Regions from separate parts of the Pantoea vagans genome, predicted to be linked through region 2. Evidence: predicted binding sites of a transcription regulator. Region 2 holds the regulator's gene; each other region holds the start of a gene.
The links. Region 2 encodes CRP, which controls carbon source genes, mostly activating them, when cyclic AMP is high. Its sites were predicted from a motif close to ATGTGANNNNNNTCACAT; they were not measured.
Positions count from the first base shown of each region.

Region 1: rbsD (D-ribose pyranase) is a predicted target of CRP. The motif match lies at 875-892, and genes of this name have one in related genera.
Region 3: deoC (deoxyribose-phosphate aldolase) is a predicted target of CRP. The motif match lies at 981-998, and genes of this name have one in related genera.

Region 1 covers NZ_CP011427.1:4,136,070-4,138,275, forward strand. Annotated here, with positions in the region: gene qseB (quorum sensing response regulator transcription factor QseB) at 1-247, opposite strand, end outside; gene LK04_RS19095 (YgiW/YdeI family stress tolerance OB fold protein) at 408-803, shown strand; gene rbsD (D-ribose pyranase) at 974-1,393, shown strand; gene rbsA (ribose ABC transporter ATP-binding protein RbsA) at 1,401-2,206, shown strand, end outside.
Region 2 covers NZ_CP011427.1:162,543-164,748, reverse strand. Annotated here, with positions in the region: gene LK04_RS00730 (OsmC family protein) at 1-197, opposite strand, end outside; gene crp (cAMP-activated global transcriptional regulator CRP) at 486-1,118, shown strand; gene LK04_RS00720 (YccS/YhfK family putative transporter) at 1,177-2,206, shown strand, end outside.
Region 3 covers NZ_CP011427.1:476,209-478,414, forward strand. Annotated here, with positions in the region: gene LK04_RS02255 (TatD family hydrolase) at 1-750, shown strand, start outside; gene deoC (deoxyribose-phosphate aldolase) at 1,041-1,820, shown strand; gene deoA (thymidine phosphorylase) at 1,929-2,206, shown strand, end outside.

The DNA.
Region 1 (2,206 bases), 340 kb from region 2:
CGTCACGCGCAGTGAGGATCAGTACCGGCACATCCGCGCCCTGCTCACGCCACTGACGCAGGATCTCCAGACCATCGCGTTCCGGCAGCGAAAGATCCAACACCACCGCATCCCACGGCGCGGCCGCCAGCGCCTGATAACCTGCTTCGCCGGACACGAACCAGTCCACGCTGAAGCCGAGTTTGATTAAGCCCACTTTCAGGCCATCACCAATCAGCGTGTCATCCTCAATCAACAAAATGCGCATGCCCTTCTCCTCTTCTGCTTGGGTGGTTATACGAAGCAGAACCCCGCTTGTACAGTGCAAATCGCTGCAAATCACCTATTTTTTCTCTTTAAGATCCTGTTAAGAACCTTATGGTGAAATGGCTCCTGACTTCCGCACATTCATGGAAAAGAGGTGAAAAATGAAAAAGAGTGCAGCGATCTTAGCCATTGTGATGTTGGCCGCCACGCCCGTTCTGGCCGCGCAACAAGGTGGGTTTGTGGACCCCAATGCGCCGAAAACCCAGGTTCACGCCGGTGGATTCCAGGCTGACAACACCAGCGTTGTGACGGTGAAACAAGCCGAAGAGATGAAAGACGATAGCTGGATCACCGTGCGCGGCAATCTTGATAAGCAAATCGGTGATGAAGACTATTTGTTCCGCGACAGCAGCGGCACCATGAAAGTAGAGATCGACCACAAGCGCTGGCATGGTCAGACCATCACGCCGAAAGATCAGGTCGAACTGACGGGTGAACTGGATAAAGACTTCAACGCCATTGAGTTGGACGTTAAACAGGTTCGCAAACTGCCATAACACCCTCCAGAGCCGCTTCAGCGGCTCTTTTCTTTTTCCAAAATCAAATTTTATCCGGTACAAGCGAAACGTTTCGATGGCGATCACATTTCCGTGATATCGCCATTGAGTTGCCCTGCGCATTTAATACACTCCCAATCAGCGAAACGTTTCGCTGTGGAGTGGAAGAAATGAAAAAAGGTCGCTTGTTAAACGCTGAAGTCTCTCATGTGATTGCCCGCCTGGGGCACACCGACACGCTGACGATTGCTGATGCAGGCTTGCCGATCCCGGCCGGTCCGCAGCGTATCGATCTGGCGTTGACGCCGGGAACCCCCGAATTTTTGCAGGTGGTTGATGTTGTCACGCAGGAGATGCAAGTCGAAAGCGCCCTGATGGCGGAGGAGATCAAGCAGCACAATCCGCAGCTTCACAGCGCACTGCTCGCCGTGCTCGATGCCTTGCAACAGCACCAGGGGAATATCATCACCATTCGTTACACCAGCCATGAACAGTTCAAACAACAGACTCAGCGTAGTCAGGCGGTCATTCGCAGCGGAGAGTGCTCTCCGTATGCGAATGTCATCCTGAGCGCTGGCGTGACCTTCTGAGGCCGTTATGCAACCGTTATTGCAACTCAAAGGGATTGAAAAGTCGTTTCCTGGTGTAAAAGCGCTGAATGGTGCCTCGCTGGCCGTTTATCCGGGCCGCGTGATGGCACTGGTCGGGGAAAACGGTGCGGGTAAATCCACCATGATGAAAGTGCTGACTGGCATTTACAGCATGGATGCCGGTTCGCTGCAGTGGCTGGGTAAGGATGTGGCTTTTTCTGGACCGAAAGCGTCGCAGGAAGCGGGCATTGGTATCATCCATCAGGAACTGAACCTGATTCCGCAATTGACCGTGGCAGAGAATATTTTCCTCGGTCGCGAATTTGTTAACCGCTTTGGCCGTATCCAGTGGCAACGGATGTATGCCGAGGCGGACGCTTTATTACATCGCCTCAACTTACGCTTCAATAGCCATAAGCTGGTGGGCGATTTATCGATTGGCGATCAGCAAATGGTTGAGATTGCCAAAGTGCTGAGCTTCGAGTCACAGGTCATCATTATGGATGAACCCACCGATGCCCTGACCGATACCGAGACCTTGTCGCTGTTCCGCGTGATCAACGAGCTGAAAGCCCAAGGCTGCGGCATCGTGTATATCTCGCACCGCATGAAAGAGATCTTCGAAATTTGCGATGACGTGACCGTATTCCGTGACGGCCAGTTTATTGCCGAGCGCGCGGTCAGCGATCTCAGTGAAGAGAGTCTGATCGAGATGATGGTCGGCCGTAAGCTGGAAGATCAATATCCGCATATCGATCAAGCCCCGGGGGAGGTTCGCCTGAAGGTGGAGCACCTCAGCGGTCCGGGTGTGGA
Region 2 (2,206 bases):
CAATCGGCCACATCATTACGGCCCTTTTGCAGGATAGACACCACGTCAATCGCGCTACAGCCGCCCGCCGCCATCAGAACCATCTCCATTGGACTCGGCGCTTTATCCCCTGAATTACCGTCCATTAATACCTGATGGCCAGATGAGGATTCTCCGAGAAAGGTTAACCCCTCCACCCATTTCACTCGTGCCTGCATTATTCTTTCTCCTGAAGTGGCTATTTTGCCGCCAGAGTACGCTTTCAGTTGATAAACAGCAATCCAGACTCTTCCGCCTGTTGCTGAAGCGAGACAACAGAAGACAGCTTGCAAAAGCTGTGCTACAAACAGTGCTGAAAATATTTTCGTCGTAACAGACGAAGGCGGGAAGAATCAAAAGCGTAGCTTAAGAATCACCCGGAAATAAAACGCTCGACGATTACACCGCCTGACAGGGAAAACTGCCCCCTGTGCTTTGGGCACGATTACAATAGAGGATAATAGCGAATGGTTCTCGGCAAACCGCAAACAGACCCTACACTCGAATGGTTCCTGTCCCATTGCCATATTCACAAATATCCGTCAAAGAGCACGCTCATCCATCAGGGTGAGAAAGCGGAAACGCTGTACTACATCGTGAAAGGTTCCGTTGCGGTTCTGATCAAAGATGAAGAAGGCAAAGAGATGATCCTCTCCTACCTCAATCAGGGAGATTTCATCGGCGAACTCGGCCTGTTTGAAGAAGGTCAGGAACGTAGTGCCTGGGTACGTGCCAAAACTGCCTGCGAAGTGGCTGAAATTTCCTACAAAAAATTCCGTCAGCTGATTCAGGTAAACCCGGATATTTTGATGCGACTCTCGTCGCAAATGGCGCGTCGTCTGCAAATCACCTCCGAGAAAGTGGGCAACCTTGCCTTCCTCGATGTGACGGGCCGTATCGCGCAAACACTGCTTAATCTGGCCAAACAGCCAGATGCGATGACTCACCCAGACGGGATGCAGATTAAAATCACCCGTCAGGAGATTGGTCAGATCGTGGGTTGCTCACGCGAAACCGTGGGGCGCATCCTGAAAATGCTGGAAGATCAGAACCTGATCTCCGCACACGGTAAAACCATCGTCGTTTACGGCACCCGCTAATTTCTTATCACCCACGGCGTGATGGCAACATCGCGCCGTTTTTGTTTGCGATGAGCTGATGTGGCGCCGAATCATCTATCATCCTGAGGTCAACTACGCCCTGCGGCAAACGCTGGTGCTGTGCCTGCCTGTGGCACTTGGCTGGCTGTTTGGCGATCTGCAAAAAGGCCTGTTGTTCTCATTAGTGCCTGCCTGCTGCAACATGGCCGGTCTGGATACCCCGCATAAACGCTTCTTCAAACGTCTGATTGTCGGCGGTTCGCTGTTTGCCATCGGCAGTTTTTCGATCCAGTTGCTCACGGATTATCAGATTCCGCTGCCGCTCATTCTGTTTGTGCTGCCGCTGCTGATTGGTGTCACCGGCGAAATCAGCCCGTTGCATGGCCGCTTGCTGCCAGCCACCCTGATCGCCGCCATCTTTAGCCTCAGCCTGGTTGGAAGGATGCCGGTCTGGGTGCCGCCGCTGCTGTATATCGGCGGTACGTTCTGGTACGGCCTGTTTAACTGGTTTTGGTTCTGGCTGTGGAAAGAGCAGCCGATGCGTGAAACCCTGAGCCTGCTGTATCGCGAACTGGCAGATTACTGTGATGCGAAATACACGCTGCTGACGCAACTCACCGATCCTGAAAAAGCGTTACCGCCGCTACTGGCACGCCAGCAAAAAGCCGTCGATCTGATCACCACCTGTTATCAGCAGATGCATATGCTCTCGGCCAGCCGCGATAACAGCCATAAGCGTCTGACGCGAGCGTTTCAGGTGGCGTTGGATTTACAGGAACACATTTCGGTGAGCCTGCATCAGCCGGAAGAGGTGCAAAAGCTGGTCGAGCAGAGCCACGCTGAGGCGGTGATCCGTTGGAATGCGAAAACCATCTCCGCGCGCCTGCGCATCCTCGCCGATGCGATTCTCTATCATCAGTTGCCGGAGCGCTTCCATATGGAGAAGCCACTCGGGGCGCTGGAAAAAATCGCGCGCCAGCACCCAGATAATCCGGTCGGCAACTTCTGTTACTACCACTTCAGCCGTATCGCACGCGTCTTACGCACGCAGAAGCCGTTGTACACGCGTGACCTGATGGCGGATCGTC
Region 3 (2,206 bases), 310 kb from region 2:
TTTGATTTTCCCCCTTTTGTCAATGACGCAGCGGGCAGCATCGATCGGGCGGCGCAGTCGGCGGTGGAACGGATTATTGTGCCAAGCGTCGATGCCAGTCGATTCGCTTTGGTCACTCAACTGGCGCAGCAACATGACGCGCTGTATGCCGCGTTGGGCTTACATCCGATCAATATCGCCGTGCATACCGATGCGCATCTGGATGAGCTGGATCGCTGGCTGCAAACGCCCGATCCTAAACGGGTGGCGATCGGCGAGATCGGTCTCGATCTCTATATGGATGATGCGCAGTTCAGCAAACAAACGCATCTGCTGGATGCGCAGTTAAAATTAGCGAAGCAGTATGACTTGCCGGTGATCCTGCACTCACGGCGTACGCACGATCAGTTAGCGTTGCATTTGCGCCGTCACAACTTAGCGCGCTGCGGTGTGGTTCACGGCTTTGCCGGGAGCCAGCAGCAGGCCGAGCGTTTTATTCAGCTCGGCTATGCCATTGGCGTTGGCGGCACCATCACATACGAGCGGGCCAGTAAAACCCGCAATACTATCGCCAGTTTACCGCTGTCATCGCTGTTGCTGGAGACCGATGCGCCAGATATGCCGCTGCAAGGTTTTCAGGGCCAGCCTAATCGTCCTGAAAGGGCGCGTAACGTATTTGATGTGCTGTGCGAGCTGCGCAGCGAGCCGCCTGAAATCATCGCTGAAGCCCTGTGGCAAAACAGCCTGCGCGTGTTTGCACTCCCCGACTGACACCCTCCCGACAGATTCTGGAAATGCCACTTTTGTGGTCCGAATTGGCTACAGTATTAAAGCCGCTATACACTTTTTCACCAAAAATTGTGATAATATTAACAACCAGTATTTCGCCAGAAATCGGTTGTGCCAGCGGCGATTTGTGATGAATGTCACGATATGACTGTATTTACATGACAGGTTTTCTTTTTTCGTGTGACTCATGGCGCAATTAATTCGTGCGAGGATTGTTATAATTATCACATTCCCCGGTGACACCGTCTGCCGGTTACCTTTTGGAGAGCACCATGACCGATCTCAACGCTGCTGCACAACGTGCACTGCAACTGATGGACTTAACCACGCTGAATGAAGACGATACGGATGAGAAGGTGATCGCACTGTGTCGTCAGGCGAAATCGCCAGCCGGTAACACCGCGGCTATCTGCATCTATCCACGCTTTATTCCGGCGGCGCGTAAAGCACTGCGTGAGCAGGGCACCCCAGAGATTCAGATTGCGACTGTAACCAACTTCCCGCACGGCAACGATGACATTGACATCGCGCTGGCAGAAACCCGCGCGGCTATCGCTTACGGTGCCGACGAAGTGGATGTGGTTTTCCCGTATCGCGCGCTGATTGCCGGTAATCGCGAAATCGGCTTTGAACTGGTGAAAGCCTGTAAAGAAGCCTGCGCCGCCGCTAACGTGCTGCTGAAAGTGATTATCGAAACCGGTGAGTTGAAAGAGGAAGCGCTGATCCGTGCCGCTTCTGAAATTGCCATTGATGCGGGTGCTGATTTCATCAAAACCTCCACCGGTAAAGTGCCGGTCAACGCCACACCAGAAGTGGCGGCGATCATGATGCAAGTAATCCGTGATAAAGGCGTCAAGCAGCAGGTCGGTTTCAAACCGGCGGGTGGCGTACGTACCGCCGAAGATGCGGCCATCTATCTGGAACTGGCAGACGATATCCTCGGCGAAGGCTGGGCGGATGCGCGTCATTTCCGCTTTGGCGCGTCAAGCCTGTTGGCAAGCCTGCTAAACACGCTGGGCCACGCAACGGCGACCAGTAAGACGGGTTATTGATTTCACGCCAATGGTCGCCATAAATGGCGACCCTACAGGTGTCTGGCGTATTTATGCGCACCTGGCCGATGTTCTGCCATTTTCACAGCAATCTCCGGGGAGGCAACCTTGTTCCTGCCACAAGAAATTATTCGAAAAAAACGCGATGGCCTGCCACTGACTGAGGCGGAAATCCGCTTCTTTATTAATGGCGTGCGCGATAACAGCGTATCAGAGGGTCAGATCGCTGCGCTGGCGATGACCATCTATTTCCACGATATGAATCTGGAAGAGCGTGTGGCGTTGACCATGGCAATGCGTGACTCCGGCACCGTGCTCAACTGGCAATCGCTGAATCTCAACGGTCCGATTGTCGATAAACACTCAACCGGCGGCGTGGGTGACGT